3 regions of the Paenibacillus sp. JGP012 genome follow, and region 2 is predicted to be linked to each of the others. Evidence: predicted binding sites of a transcription regulator. Region 2 holds the regulator's gene; each other region holds the start of a gene.

Region 1 (5,478 bases), on a different contig from region 2:
GTTCAAGCTCTGTTACCTGGTTTTTGTAGATCATTTCGATCTGCTGCTGTGTTTCATCGATACGTTTCTCTTTGTTTGCCACTTGCTCTTCTTTACGTTCGAGTGATTCCAATTTTTTATCCAGCGACTCTTCTTTTTGCAACAATCGTCTCTCTTGTCGTTGAATTTCGTTCCGACGTTCACGAGTGTCTTTTTCAGCTTCGGCGCGAATACGATGGATCTCATCCTTCGCTTCCAGCACCGTTTCTTTCTTCAGTGCCTCTGCCTCTTTTTTCGCGTTCTCCACGATTTGTACGGCAGCTTGTTCCGCACTAGAGATTTTAGCCTCTGCAAGAGATTTGCGAATAAAATATCCGACTCCGAACCCAATAACGAGCGCGGCCACAACGAGAGCGATCGTGATAGCAATGTCCATACTGTTCACCTCCTCGTTGGTTCCTCCAAGGCACGCCTTGGGTCAACTTTTTCTGTTTTCATACCTTACATATGTTTGGGAATAAAGAATACTCACGGCGATCCCCCGCCGATTTTCATTTCACATGTACATGACTCTACATGTACTATTCACTGTTTCCAGTGAACCCATAATCAGGAATGGTATAAACCTGCAGAAGCAGAAACCGCTTTTTTGGAAGGAAAAAGGGTTGTCCTTTTCTTACAGACTCATGTCCATTTTAGTATTTGACGAAAGAAATTGTCAAGAGAATGCAGGATTGTTAGTCTTCTCGTCTAGTCCCATAACATTGCTTCGTCATCTTCGAGGTCTTCCGCCCCATCCTCTTCTATTAAACGATTCACGACCCGGCGCACCATATCCATGCTAAAACCGCGCCGCATCAAGTAAGCAAACGTTTTGCGCTTCTTCTCCTGCACGTCTCCCCGCACCTGTTTCCATTTTTTACGGCCAGCTGTCAATGCAGTGTCCAGCTCTGCCTCAGCACTCACATCATCCAGCACCTCTGCAATGAGTTCATTCGCGATGCCTTTTTGACGCAGTTCCTGCCGTATCCACAGTTTTCCCTTCCGCTGGCCCTCCATACGCTGTCTTGTCCATTCCTTGGCAAAAAGATCGTCATCAACAAGCTTCTCTTGCTCAAGCCGATCAAGAACCTCTTCTATGATCGATATCGCGAACTCCTTTTGCTTTAGCTTTTGTCTCAATTCATGACGTGTTCGTTGCTTAAATTCCAAAAAACGCAATGATTGCACATACGTCCGCTGCCGCTCATCCGCAATCAGGATCGCCTCCAGATCCTTCTTCATAAAGGTACTTCCGCGAGTAAGCCTGTACTTGATCATGACATCTTCCAGAACAGTAATGGAATGAATACCAAATGAAATCCGATAGCGGGCTTCTCTGCTCTTGGTTCGTTCTACCATTGTAATGACAAGCTCTTCATTGTCTGGAAGCTGGGAGATGCCGTCTGCCTCGGCCTGTCCATGCAGTTCTTCTTCAAGTTCATCATTTTCATCATATTCATGCTGATTTTGGCGATGCCTCACTACGTTCTTCACACTCCCCGTTATTCTCTGTTTGGGTTAAAATACACTTGTCTCTGCTCATTCTTTCATTCAGATGGCATAGATGCTAACAGCCTCTGTCCGGAATGGACAGAGGCTGTTAGCGCGAGAAACCAATCCTATTTAGCTAAATAAGCATAAGCGCCCGCTCAATACAAGTTTTAGGACATGTCAGAGGACAAGAATCTGTCCCGAAAAAAAGGATTACTCATTAATTTCAAATAATTCCTGTTCCTCAGCCGCTTCTTTTTCTTGTTCTTCGCTCGTTGGTGCAGGAACAGCTGTTGTCAAATTGCTGGCTTCACGAATTTTTTGCTCGATTACATCAGCAATTTCTTTATGTTCTTTCATAAACTGCTTTGCATTCTCACGACCCTGGCCTAAGCGCTCACCTTCGTAAGAATACCAGGCACCACTTTTATTAACGATATCCAGTTCTGTACCAATGTCGATGATACTTCCCTCTTTGGAAATACCTTCACCGTACATAATATCAACTTCCGCTTGTTTAAATGGAGGTGCTACTTTATTTTTTACCACTTTAATACGAGTACGGTTACCCGTAATGTCATTACCTGATTTGATGCTCTCAATACGGCGCACATCGAGACGAATCGTAGAATAGAACTTCAATGCACGACCGCCAGGTGTCGTTTCAGGGTTACCAAACATTACGCCAACTTTCTCACGAAGCTGGTTGATGAAGATTGCAATCGTTTTGGATTTACTGATCGCTCCGGACAATTTACGCAGTGCTTGTGACATCAAACGCGCCTGCAAGCCTACGTGGGAATCCCCCATCTCTCCTTCAATCTCTGCTTTCGGTACAAGAGCTGCTACCGAGTCAATAACGATGATGTCTACTGCACCACTGCGTACAAGTGCCTCCGCAATCTCCAAGCCCTGCTCTCCCGTATCCGGCTGGGACAAAAGCAACTCATCAATGTTAACGCCCAGTTTGCTCGCATAATTCGGATCAAGCGCATGCTCGGCATCGATGAATGCTGCTTGTCCACCCACGCGTTGAACCTCGGCAATCGCGTGCAGTGCTACAGTTGTTTTACCTGAAGATTCAGGTCCATATATTTCAACAATACGGCCTTTAGGCAAGCCGCCTGTTCCTAGTGCAATATCCAAAGCCAATGATCCACTGGGAATAATTTCCACATTCATGTGAGTTGACTCACCCAGTTTCATGATGGAACCTTTACCAAATTGCTTCTCTATTTGACGGAGCGCCATATCAAGCGCGGCACGACGGTCTGACAATAAACTCACACCCTTTACTGTTTATAATGTAATGATACCTTGTTTTTACTCGTTTGCCAAGCTTTTTTTCGAACATACATTCGTTTTTTTGTTCAGGCCGAGGCGCCTCTTCCTCATCGAAATGTATTCAAGAAACAGAAAAAGAACCGTAAACAAGGCTGTACAGCCACATTTTACGGTTCTTCCGTCTCAACACATTATACTTCCTTCATTACACAAAAGCAAACCATTCCATGCTTATCAGTCAATGGCGACTAACTTTTGCCACAAACGATACAGGATCGCTTTTGCCGAACGAATACGGACCGTCTCCCGGTTACCGTTAATTCGCAGCTCATGAATTTCAGTATCCTTTCCACGCTCAGCCAAAGCGATAAACACAAGCCCAGGTGGTTTACGTTCCGAATATCCTGGACCAGCTACTCCCGTAATCGCCAGACCGAAATCAGCATCCCCGATCATACGAACCTGCTCTGCAAGCACTTTAGCCACCTCAGGACTAACCGCACCCGGAGCGTCCTCACCTTCTAGATAGCTGTGCGGCACGTTAAGCAGCTTTTCTTTAATTTCATTGGAATAACAGACGATGCCACCCTTCAGCATCGAGGCACTTCCTGGCACAGAAGTGAGGCTTTGCATTACAAGCCCTCCTGTACAGCTCTCAGCGGCGCTCAGGGTCAGTCCCATATCAGACATCATCGTGACAATTGTGTACTCTATAGGCACATCCTCGGTCGCGTAGAGGTGTTCGGCCAGACGCTCACGAATCTGCACCTCCATCGCATCCAGCTTCAGCTTGGCCTCTCCTTCGCTTGCTGCTTTGGTAGATACACGTACAGTAACCTCTCCCTCGCTTGCATAAGGGGCAATCGTAGGATCAGTCTGCGCATCAATAAGATCAAGCAGGCGATCCTCCAGTGCGGATTCACCAATGCCTGCAAACTTGAGCATACGTGAATAAATCGGCATTTCTTCAGTAAGAACATGCTGCAGCAGCCACGGCTTGACCTCCTGCTCAAACATCGGAATGAGCTCTTTAGGCGGTCCAGGCATCACGACATAATATTTGTCATTGTCCGCAATGGCATTGCCTGCGGCAAGACCCGTTTCATTCGCCAAGGGTGTTCCACCTTCAATAACGATGGCTTGACGCCGGTTGTTCTCTGTCATCTCTACATTGCGTTCACGGAAGAAACCTTCAATCTTGTCCATCGCCATACGATCAATGTGCAGCTTTCGTTGGAGCACAGCCGCAAGCGCATCTTTGGTCAGATCATCCTGGGTAGGACCGATGCCGCCTGAAAATAAAATAACATCAGCGCGTCCCTGCGCAATACGGATCGCTTCACTAAGCCGATTCAGATTATCACCAACCACGGTCTGAAAGTATACGTCAATTCCCATGGCTGCAAGTTCCCGGGAAAGATATCTGGCATTCGTATTAACGATTTGTCCCAGCAACAGTTCGGTTCCGACTGCAATAATCTCTGCCTTCATTTCAGTATCCTCCTGTACACATGTTGAGTAGAGCGTAATCAAAGGGCAATAGGATAAGTTCCTATTGCCCTTTGACCCGATGAGTCTTTCATCATTACCCGTTTCAGCGTAAAACATTACGCTTCGGATAAAGTAAAATATTACACCTTGGATAGATGAAGCAGATTTTTGTTTTTGATAAAGTAGTCAACCCCAGACCAGATCGTGATCAGCGCTGCTGCCCACACTGCAATAACATCCACATGGATGCCTGTGTACGAAAACGGGAAATTGTTCAGCAGCAGCAAAACAATCGCTACAATCTGCACCACCGTCTTCAGTTTGCCCCAAGCACTCGCAGCAACAACCGAACCATCAAGCAAAGCAATTTGACGCAGCCCGGTTACAGCAAATTCACGGCTGATAATGACAACAGCAATCCAGGAATCCAGCTTGCCCATCTGCACCAGCGAGATCAAAACAGCGGTAACCAGCAGTTTATCTGCAAGAGGGTCAAGCAGTTTGCCCAGATTGGTGACCATATTGTTTTTCCTTGCAAGATAGCCGTCTATTCCATCCGTGCTTGCAGCTACGATAAAAATGAAAGCAGCAATTAATTGATTATATGGAAGCGCAAGACTTCCAAGCTGTAGCGGCTCGGGATAAAACGGAAAATCCACAAGCAGAAACACCATTAAAAAAGGGATTAAGCAAATTCGTGCAAGCGTAATCCGGTTGGGTAAATTCACAAGACGCCCTCCCTTTGTATCCTCCATTACTTCAAACATTCATCTTAATCCCGTATTCATCATCTGAAGCATGGAATAAACGTTTCAAACGTTCGACTTGTATTCACATGAAACCCTATGTAGAAACGCAAAAAATAAAGTCTACCGCTCAAACGCAAAACCGCTTTGAATCGCTTCGGTGACTTCCAGAAGTATACTGCTTTTCACAAAGTCAGCAAACGATGAGGACTGGACTTGATGCATGACTGCCAGCAATGCACATTCAGTATAATATACGTATCAATATAGTGTCAAAAAAGCAATATGAAATGGTGTCAAAACAGTTGGTGTCATCTCAACTTTTATTTGAAGTTGGTATACTGCAGATCCAGCGGCAAGTTAGCCCCGTTAAGCATCTGCATCACGGCTTGCAGATCATTTTTACTTTTGCCTGTGACGCGAAGCTGATCGCCTTGAATCTGAC
Region 2 (5,478 bases):
TAAAACAGAGAGAGTGGAAATAATAAAGAGATCGCGCGAGCGAGAAGGACGGGTGGCAGGGCTGCTGGTCCTTTCTTTGTGCATTCAAAAAGTGGGTTTTCAGAAATTTACATCAATTATGTTTCAAATATATGTTGATAGTTTCATATATAAGGAGTATACTGATTTTAAATTTGAAGCAATATAATTTTAAATAATTGATTTGGAGATGTTCATATGAATCAAGCAAAACAACTGGTTGATACACAGCGTATGTTTTTTAATACAGGACAAACGAAACAAGTGCAGTACCGCATTCAGGCTTTGAAAGACTTGAGACAAGGAATTGAAAAGTACCAGCAACGCATTCTGGATGCTCTTCGAGCGGATCTGAATAAATCTGAAGCTGAAGGTTACGGTTCCGAGATTCGCATTGTATTGGGGGAGCTGGATCATGCGCTGGAGCATTTGCGTGACTGGGCTGCGCCGCGTACAGTACCAACAAGCTCGGTTATGCCGGATGCAGTTAGCACGATTTATCCTGAACCATACGGGGTTGCTCTGATTATTGCCCCTTGGAATTATCCGTTCCAGCTGGCGTTTGGACCTTTAATTGGTGCTATTGCTGCAGGGAACTGTGCAGTGATCAAACCTTCTGAGCTTACACCTGCAACGTCTCGTTTAATCTATGATCTTATACAGGAGGTATATCCAGAGGAGTATATTGCTGTTATGGAGGGCGAGGTTGAAACTAGCACAGCGCTGCTGAATGAGAAATTTGATTATATTTTCTTTACAGGCAGTACAGGAGTAGGTCGCATTGTCATGAAAGCTGCAGCAGAGCACTTGACTCCGGTAACGCTGGAACTCGGGGGTAAAAGTCCGGCGATTGTGCATCATGACGCGGATTTGCAACGGGCAGCACAACGTCTTGTACGAGGTAAATTCCTGAATGCGGGACAAACCTGTGTAGCACCGGATTATTTGTTAGTTCATGAGCAGGTGTATGATCAATTGATGGAACAGATCCAGACGGAGGTGCACGATAAGTTTGGTGATGACATGATGCAAAATGCCGATTTCCCGCATATCGTCAATACTCGTAACTTTGATCGTTTAGCTGCTTTTCTTGCAAATGGGAAAACAGTTCTGGGAGGCCGCTCGAGCCGCGACCAGCTCATGATTGAACCGACTGTTCTCACTGATATCGATTGGGATTCACCCGTAATGCAGGAAGAGATTTTTGGTCCTATTTTGCCTGTCTTCACGTATAGTGACCTGAATCCGATGCTTGATGAAATTGTACGTCGTCCGAAACCGCTGGCATTGTATCTGTTCACGGAGGATGAGGCTTTGCAGGAGAAAGTATTGAAACAGGTTTCCTTTGGCGGGGGCTGCATTAATGAAACTTTGTCCCATATGACCTCGCATTATCTGCCTTTTGGCGGCGTTGGCGAGAGCGGTATGGGTTCATATCATGGGCAGCAAAGCTTTGAAGTATTCTCCCATCACAAAAGCGTACTTAAACGCAATAAATAATTTTATATTGTCAAAAAGGTAGATAAATTTACTTCATTATACATGCGCATGTTTGTAACTTATGAAAGTGAATAAAAGAGGTTGTCCTGTAGTCAGGGCAACCTCTTTCATATGGCGTGAAATATAACAAATATAGAAACTAGTTGTATTAATGAATATCACGGAAAAGACCGATAACTTTGCCCAAAATGCTGACATGTTTCAAACGAAGCGGCTCAAGTGTAGCATTCTCCGGCTGCAGGCGGATGTGATCCTTCTCCTTATAGAACGTTTTCACTGTTGCTTCATCATCTTCAGTCATAGCTACGACAATGTCACCATTATCCGCAGTTTGCTGTTGACGAACAATGACATAATCTCCATTCACGATTCCTGCTTCAATCATACTGTCCCCGACAACGGAAAGCATAAACACCTTCTGTTCGCCAACATAGTGAGTTGGAAGCGGGAAGTAATCCTCGATATTCTCGGTTGCTGTAATCGGAACCCCGGCTGTAACCTTACCTACAACTGGAATTCGTGCAACGCTGTGGGCAAATTGATGAGAATGCTCCGACTCCTCCTGGCTCAAAAGCTCAATCGCTCTTGGCTTGGTAGGGTCGCGTCTGATCAGTCCCTTTTTCTCCAAACGATCCAAATGACCATGAACCGTGGAGCTGGAAGCCAGTCCAACAGCTTCGCCAATTTCCCGTACGGAAGGAGGATACCCCTTCAACCGGACTTCATTTCGTATAAACTCCAGAATTGCCTGCTGCCTGCTGGATATCTTCGACATACCGTATCAACCCCATTTTAGTAACGTTTGGGAAAATTATAACATAGAACCTCCGTTCGTACAAACATAAGTTCTAAACAAATCGCATGTTTTCAGTGTTTTTTTCGAAATTAAGACATGATCTGATAAGAACATATGCAATTCCTTGAGATTATGAATTCTGATAGCTGTCGATTGTTCTGCCAATGCTCGGTATAAAAAAATGGTTCTGCAGATGCTTAATATAGAATTGTTCTCCCAGGACTCAGTATGAATCCGTTCTCTCAAACTTAAATATTGAGTTGTGTTATCAAACTTCAATAAAAAGCTGCTTTATTTAGACTTAATAATGGGAGAAGTTTCCGTTGTCTGATAAAGGTCGTTAAATTATCGAAAAAAGAGCGAACAATTGTTCTAAAAAGTTGTTGAACAAAACAAATGTTCGTGTTATATTGATTCCATGAGATAGGAACAAACGTTTGGAGGCGGGATACACATGAGATATTCTACTTATCAAAGCATTTATGAACCGGTAAATTCAGCAGCTGTGAAGTCTAACATAGGGCAATTGAGAACATTTATGGCGCGTTTCAAGCTTTCCTCGGGATTAATCAAACTAGCTATAGCTTCATTAATCATATTTATAGGTTGCAGCACAGTACTGACCGTTTTTGCCGGCAACGAAAATGATTTACTTCCAGGGGGAAAGATCGCTGTATCTCAAGGGGAAACACTGTGGAGCATCTCTTTGGAGCATAAGCCAGCAGCAATGGACACCAGGGTATATATAGAAGCAATCAAAAAGGTGAATCAGCTGGAATCAACAACAATTCAGACTGGACAAGTTCTGATATTACCTCAGTTTGCTCAATAGAAATTCGTATCAACAGGCATTGCTGCGTACCAACTTGACAAGCAGCCCTTATCATGTCAAAGTTAATATGACTTTGTATTTTTGGAGGGGACAAGCTTGGATATAGATAGTCTGGTAGCACGTATTAATGAATTGGCTCGCAAGCAGAAATCCACTGGACTGTCAGAGGAAGAACTTGTTGAACGTGCCAAGCTAAGAGAGATTTATTTGGGTAACATTCGTAACAATTTCAGACAGCAGCTGGATTCAATTGAAATTGTAGATGACGACAAGGGCAAAGGCCACCAAGGCAAACTCAAACATTAATTCCAGAAACCTAAACATATCTTAATGATATTTAGGTTTCTTCATGCTATTTGAGGCTGCTTACTATAAAGGGGGAATATCGGTTTGCGTGTTGTTATGTAAGCCGATACAAGACACATAAGGGGGATTTACATGTCACGGCGTTCGTTCGAGAGAACGGTTCGGAAAAATTCGAAGCAATTGAATCAGCAGCGTAAAAAAAATGGTCAGCCAATTACGGGAAATCCAGGTGAAGATATTTTCAAGGGTAGAAGCCTGTTATTTCCTATCTTTCTAATTGGTCTTGCCTTTTTGTATCTGTTCATGAGCACTTTTTTAGTGAAGGCGCCTATGACAACGTGGGATTGGGTAACGATGCTGCTTTATGTATTCCTGGCAGTCATTTTTATGCTTCGTCGTCCTTACATTAAAATCAGCAGTAACCGGATCATTACAACGAAGGGCAATCGTGAACGTTCCATCGGGGTTGATGACATTATCAAATTCAGATTTGAACCGGGCACTGTAGTGATTGAACATAACAGCCGTGGCAAGAGATGGGTCTTCACCAAGCTGTTAAACCGTTACGATACGGATGCAATGACAGAGCGATTGTTGAAATTTGCAAAAGCACACCAGATCACCGTAGAAACCATTGATAAGTAATTAATGTATAAAGGGGCAGATGAGCAGCATGGCGTTGAAAGCGATTATGTTCGACCTGGATGATACTTTATTGTGGGACGAACGCAGTGTTCGAGAGGCTTTTCATGAAACTTGTTTAGTTGCAGCGAACGAGACCGGGGTTGACGCCGAAGCGCTCGAAGAGGCTGTTCGTAATGAAGCACGTGAGCTTTATGAGTCCTATGAGACATTTCCTTTTACCAAAATGATTGGAATTAATCCTTTTGAAGGCCTATGGGCTAATTTCACCGCTGGAGAGCAGCCGGAATTCCGCCAGCTGGAACAATTGGCTCCAATCTACCGTAAGGAGTCCTGGCGCCGTGGCTTGTTAAAGCTTGGTGTAGATCAGGAAGAACTTGCAGAGCGACTTGCTTCGCAGTTCGGGGCAGAGCGCCGATCCAGACCTCATGTTTATGAAGAAACAATGGATACACTGCGTCATCTGCATGGAAAATACAAATTACTGCTTCTGACGAATGGATGTCCTGCGTTACAGCAGGAGAAGCTGGATGGTGTTCCTGAGTTATCTCCGTTCTTTGATGAGATTATCATCTCGGGCAGCTTTGGGAGAGGCAAGCCCGATCCGTCCATTTTTCAACACGCTTTAAGCAAACTGGGTGTGAAGCCAGAAGAAGGCATGATGGTTGGAGATAAACTAACTACGGATATCCGTGGTGCGTTGTCTTCAGGTATTCGTGCAGTATGGATTAATCGCGAAAACAAAATCAACAATGAAACCTATTCCCCAGATCACGAAATTAAGCACTTATCTGAATTAGAAGAGCTGATTGCTAATTTTTAAGTGTGATTAAATTTTCTTTCTTTTCTCTTTAAATTAAACATTGGTTATGACATGAATGATATCGACTTCGTTCATGCATTAACCAGTGTTTTTTTATTTTCATCCAATTTATGAGTATCTTTTGCTTACTGTTAGAAGTGATTTGTATGATTTATTGGGAAAAATATTGAAATTAAGAAGGCTCTGTTTTAAAATAAAACTAACATACTAGTATGACTAGTATTTCAGAAGAGGTTCGTTGACAATGTCGTTTTAAATATCTAGCTCATCTGAACAGTACAGTAGCAGACAATCTGTGAATGGAAAAACAGAGTGCAACATGAATAGTAACAATGATTGCTGTGTTTTACTTCAATGAATTGTAAGCGCTTTATAAAAATTGTACTTGTTGGACTCATTCAAACATCAGCATGTTTCACTTGCTTCAGAAGCACATGCAGATATGTTTGAGTGTACATAAAAGATAATTTGATGCCGCTTACACTTGGTTTTGTAGTGGGGTGAAATGTACAACAGACCCGGTCTCTGCGTACTGAAGTAAGGCAGAAAGACGTCACAAGG
Region 3 (5,478 bases), on a different contig from region 2:
ATATACCCGTAACGCTTCGTGCTCAGCAAAATTTCGCCCTGCAGCTGCGGAGCGATCTGTTCCACTGTCTGCTCGGCCTCCTGACGGCATTGTTCGGGTGTAAGGCTTCCCCAGCTGCGATTCTCCTCGCGCAGACGCATCGCCAGCTGACTCAATGCCGCATGGAACAGCTGACCGATATCCGGCGCTTGCAGCCGGTATAGTTGCCTTTCTCGAAGCTTCAGGCCATGTGATGCAAAATGGGAGAAAGGACAGGCCACAAATCGTTCCATACGCGAAACACTTGTCCGAACCTCCGTACCGTACAGTCTGCGGCTCGTTGAGGTTTGCAGCTGTAATGCACGGTTGCGGTAAAAGATCGAGCCCAGCAGCCTTTCCAGCTGAGGACGGCTCTTCTCCCGCGATACATGCCAGTTGTAAACGGCCCACCACATCTCGGGAATTTCTTCGCCCCGGCGCCATCTGCGAAGCTGACCGATGAGCATCGAAAGACTTTGCTCCGAATGAACAGCGTAGGAGAGGTGAACAGCCTCTGAATCCAGAACGGGCGGCTGGGCAAGTAGTGGCTGCTCCTGCAATGCAAACATTTTGCGTACATGGCGCACAATCTCGGAAGGCAGCAGAGATTTGCCTTCATCATCTGCTACAGGATAGCTGAGCCATAACTGCTTGCTGGCTGCTGTCAGCGCCGTATAGATCAGAAAGCGCTCATCCAGCATAAGTCTCGTTGCACCAGGTCCAAGACTCACGCCTCTTTCTGTCAGCAGCAATCTCTCGTGCTCCGTTAACACCCCGCTATCCTGAGGGATCGCGGGCAGCTCGCCATCTACTGCTCCAAGAATAAATACGTATTTGATATCCCGCAGACGTGTACGGTCCATCGAACCAAACAACACTTGATCCAGTGCAGGCGGAACCAGCCCCAGCTTGAGCTCGGTCAATCCGGTTTCCATCATGCCCGCGAATAAATGCACGTCCAGACGTTCATCACCCATCATATCTACCATTTGATCCAGCAGATCCAGTACAGCCCCCCACATCTGGCGATGCTCTCTGGAACGCTCCGGATCCCCCTGCGCTTTGGCCTGAGCAGACATCTGATCCAGCTTGTATGCAATGTCAGCATCCTCCAGCAGCTGGAATAACGCCTCACATTGAGCGGCAGCCGTTTTGGCTTTTCTCATTCGTTTCTCAAACATGCCGAGAGACGATATAATGACGGTCCGACATCTCTCCATCAGTGACAATACAGCATCACGCCCCCGGCTTCGCGCTTCCTGAGCATTATCCTCCAGGGACAAGCTCGGCACGTACTTCCATGGCTTGCCGTCCGTCCAGCGATATCCATGGATGCCGCAGGCGAGCACATAGTTTTCGAGCTGGTCCATATCTTCACGGGTAACAGAACCATCCAGCGGAAGCAGCAGATCGGTTTTGATACAGCGAAAAACGTCCTCGTACCGCCAGTTGCGGCGAACCACATCCAGTGCTGCACGAATAAATTCAGCTAAAGGGTGATGAAGCTCACTTCGTCTCCGGTCAAGAAAGACAGGGACATCGTAATCCCTGAATAAAGGCTCGGCAATATCGGCATACGTCTCCAGACCGCGAACCAGCACCGCCATATCCCGGTACCTTGCTCCATGCTCCTGCGCCAGACGCCGCATTTCACGCAGCGCCCCCTCCAGCTCGGCACGCCGATTCTCAGCAGCGATCAATCGTATGCCTGCATCCTCACCATGACTCCGCCAGCGAACACGCCGGTCAAAGCCGGCCTCCAGATGTGCCAGTCCCGGCCGATCCTTAAACCTCGGCAATACTTCAGCATGGAGTACGGTCGTTTCACTCGCCACACCCAGATGTTCAGCCATGCCTTTAAGGCGTACATAAGCGCTTGCCGTAGGATAAAAAAGCTCCAGCTCACCAGGTAACACACCATGCTCGTAAGCCCGATCCAGTGTTAAGGAGATCGTAACAGACGAGGCCTGAAGCATGAGCTGACCAATCACACTCAGCTCCTGTGGCGTAAATCCATGAAAGCCATCGATCCACACCTCGGCTCCTTGCAGCCAGCTGCTTTCCGGCAACCGACCTGTCAGTTCATTCAATGTGTCCTCATCATCAATATATAAATCCGTTAATTCCTTCTCGTAGTCATGATAGATCAGACTCAGATCATGCAGCTTGTCCTCCAGAATAGGTGATGCAGACACAATCCCCCACTCCGTAAGCCCTTCTTCCAATGCTGATGCACGAACCTCGTAACGCTTGAATTCGCTATATAGATTCGTCAGTTCTCCAATAAACCCGAGCTGGCTGCCCGAGGCAGCAAACAGCCTGAGCTCTTCTTTTCGACGTTGTATGACTTTATATAAAAGCATCTTTTTGCCTTCGGCTCCAATGGGAATACGGGCAGAGCCGCCAGCCTCCTGCATAACGCGATAAGCAAGACGCCGGAAGCCCAACACTTCAGCTCGCATCGTGCCTTTAATGGCTCCTGAGGACACCAACGCCTGCTCTGTCCGAAATGAGCTCTGCTCCGGAACGAGCAAAATCAGCGGTTTGCCTTGCGGCTCCTGTTGAAGCAGTGTTGTAATTTCCCGGGTGATCAGTGTGCTCTTGCCACTGCCTGCCCGGCCAATAACAAAACGTACGGACATGTGTCATCCTCCAAACTGCACGTTCAAGATTTTAATTTCCAGTATATCATACCTTGCTTGGTTCGGAACATACGTTTGCCACGATCCACCATAAACGGCGATCATCTCCGAGAATGGCAAAAAGCCCTCAGCGATATCCACTGTGGACTTCTGGATGTTACTTTAATTGCCCCTGTTGTTTACAAGCTTGATTTAAAAAAGGAAGTCTGTTAATTCTTTTTGCTGCGCACCTCAAAAATAGCGAATTTCAGGTAATGTCCTTCATCTACCCCCAGAATTTGCGGGTGATCCTTGCCGGCAGCTTTCCAGTCGATCAGACGCAGCACTTTGCCAGCATCTTCAGCCGCATCCGCAATCGTTTCAAGGAACAGGTCAGGACGCATATGGTAAGAACAACTTGCGGTTACCAAATATCCACCCTCGTTGACAAGTTTCATGCCCTGCAGGTTAATGTCCTTGTAGCCGCGGCATGCTCCTTTGACTGCTGATTTTGTTTTGGCAAACGCAGGAGGATCAAGGATGACCACATCGAACGTTTTACCTGCACTGGATAACGCCTTGGACGTGTCCACCTTTTGTTCTGCGGCCCGTGCCCGTGCATTGCGCTCATCCAGCCCTTTGACCTGCTCACGCAAATACTGGAAGGCATCCGCTACGACAAACTCAACCCGATCGGTAAAACCATTCAGCTCCACATTGGTTCGTGCACTTTCAATGGCATGCTCGGAAATATCGAGACAGGTTACTTTCTTCGCTCCATATTTGCAGGCGTTCAGCGTAAAGCTGCCGGTATGCGAGAAACATTCCAGCACAGTCGCACCATCCCAATACGGGAACGTAACCACTTTGCCGCTCTTGTTTACAGGCAGCATCTGCTCGGTTCCTTCGTGCTCAATCTGCTGCATGGTAATGCCGCTTTTGTATCCCCAGCCTTTCATCAACGGTTCAATTGCCGCACGATTCTCACGCTGGTCGAAGAAATAACCTGTTTTCTGTCCTTCCACGATGTCTACCTTGATAAGCAGCCCATTTTCAGTCACGGTTACATGGCGCGGACAATCTCCGTAGAGAGGGCCTTTGACCTGTTCTAATCCTTCAAGTTCACGAATCGATACATCGCTGCGTTCGTAAATACCTTCCGGCTGCATGACTTCAATGAGTGCTTGCACGATGGCTTCACGGCAACGGTCCATACCCAGTGTAAGGATCTGCACAACGAGAATACTGCCAAAGCGATCCACGATCAAGCCGGGCAGAAAATCGGCTTCGCCATAAACGAGCCGGTAAGCTTCACCATCTTGAATGAAGCGTTCCCGGTGACGCAGACAATCGCGGAAACGAGCTGCAAAAAAAGCCGTGTCCATCTGTTCGAATTCCAAAGGCTGATAAGAAACGACACGGACAGTAATTTGGGAAGTCGGGTTATAGTATCCCGTCGCCAAGTAGCGGCCTTGATGGTTGAGAATATTTACAATGTCCCCCGGCTCCGGACTGCCGTCAACGGATGCAATTTCATTTTTAAAAACCCAGGGATGTGCATGTTCCAGCCGTTTTTTGCGGCTGCGTTCCAGTGTTACCGATGGCAAGATTGATCCACTTCTTTCGTAAGTTAGTTGAAAAGATCGGTTTGGGCGGCAAGACGCTCCGGGAACGAATCGATCCTCCGATCGCTGTTGTCTCCAGATTTTTTCGATACCCTTTCTTCAAAGGGAAAATCCGGCGACAAGCCTATGCTTCCGATGTAGCTTTCTTTCAGAAATCTTTCAGGCGAACGCTTCGCTTCTTTGGATTCGATTTCGTCCCCTCCGCTACGTTTGCCGAATCACCGTATCTTTTGAATTAGGGGCTGGTAATTTGAAAAGACCACTTTCGAGACGAATTTATCCACCGTGCTCACGATTGTCCTCAGATTGTTTCATGTTCCCTCTCTACCTGTCATGCTTGTCTCCACTTTCTCATAGGATAAGTGATAAGGCATGGGACGGGAGGAATGATGTAATCATGTTCAGGGATATAATTCTGCCATTGTTATATGGGCTTATTCTTTTTTTTGGCGGCATGAAGCTGATGGAGACAGCGCTGCAGCGCATGGCCGGGCCTATGCTGGCAGGCTGGTTGAATCGGGCCACCTCTGCCCCGTGGAAGGGCATGGCCTTCAGCGCCGGAGCAACGGCGCTGCTGCAAAGCAGCACGGCTGTGACCGTGCTAACCATTGGACTGGCTAACGCACGTTTAATCTCGTATGGCCGTACACTCGGCATTATCCTCGGAACCAACATCGGAACGTGTCTGACCACGGAGCTTGTCGGCCTCCAGCTTGGACGGGCTGCCCTGCCGTTGCTGCTTGTCTCGCTTACCGGCTGGGCCCTATTTGTGATCCTTGCCGAACGCAATCAGCTCGCTCCTGAACGTATTCGCCATACGTTGGCGAATATCCAGTTCAGCTTTCTGGCAGCAGCAGGCTTTGCCCTTGTTATGACAGGCATTCAGGTCATGCAATCCATAGCTGTTCCTTTGCGCAGCATGGGGGTATTCCAGTGGTTTCTGGATCGCTCGGCCGACAGCCTGTGGTGGGGCTTCCTCGCCGGTGCGTGCCTGACCGCGCTGATTCACAGCAGTGCCGCGGTCATCAGCATGGCGATTACGCTGGCAGCCACAGGAGTATTGCCTGTGGAGATCGGCATCGCCATTGTGATCGGGTCCAACGTGGGGACCTGCATCACCGCTGTTATTGCAGCCGCGGGCGGGGCTTCCGCAGGCAAATTTGTAGCAGCCTCCCATGTTGTACTCAACATTGCGGGAGCGCTGCTGTTTATGC

Evidence for each region. Region 2 encodes LexA, which represses DNA repair genes until DNA is damaged. Its sites were predicted from a motif close to CGAACATATGTTCG; they were not measured.
Region 1: the regulator LexA is predicted to act here: its motif matches at 2,860-2,873, upstream of recA (recombinase RecA).
Region 3: the regulator LexA is predicted to act here: its motif matches at 2,725-2,738, upstream of addB (helicase-exonuclease AddAB subunit AddB).

The regions. Positions count from the first base shown of each region.
Region 1 covers NZ_JACHKG010000001.1:522,067-527,544, reverse strand. Annotated here, with positions in the region: gene rny (ribonuclease Y) at 1-415, opposite strand, end outside; gene HNR77_RS02350 (regulatory protein RecX) at 730-1,503, opposite strand; gene recA (recombinase RecA) at 1,726-2,790, opposite strand; gene HNR77_RS02340 (competence/damage-inducible protein A) at 3,031-4,287, opposite strand; gene pgsA (CDP-diacylglycerol--glycerol-3-phosphate 3-phosphatidyltransferase) at 4,428-5,015, opposite strand; gene HNR77_RS02330 (YajQ family cyclic di-GMP-binding protein) at 5,357-5,478, opposite strand, start outside.
Region 2 covers NZ_JACHKG010000008.1:100,739-106,216, forward strand. Annotated here, with positions in the region: gene HNR77_RS12550 (hypothetical protein) at 1-23, shown strand, start outside; gene HNR77_RS12555 (aldehyde dehydrogenase) at 217-1,518, shown strand; gene lexA (transcriptional repressor LexA) at 1,667-2,293, opposite strand; gene HNR77_RS12565 (LysM peptidoglycan-binding domain-containing protein) at 2,769-3,146, shown strand; gene HNR77_RS12570 (DUF896 domain-containing protein) at 3,243-3,452, shown strand; gene HNR77_RS12575 (vitamin K epoxide reductase family protein) at 3,585-4,097, shown strand; gene HNR77_RS12580 (HAD family hydrolase) at 4,126-4,917, shown strand.
Region 3 covers NZ_JACHKG010000004.1:259,903-265,380, reverse strand. Annotated here, with positions in the region: gene addB (helicase-exonuclease AddAB subunit AddB) at 1-2,660, opposite strand, end outside; gene HNR77_RS07695 (class I SAM-dependent rRNA methyltransferase) at 2,870-4,246, opposite strand; gene HNR77_RS07690 (Na/Pi cotransporter family protein) at 4,662-5,478, shown strand, end outside.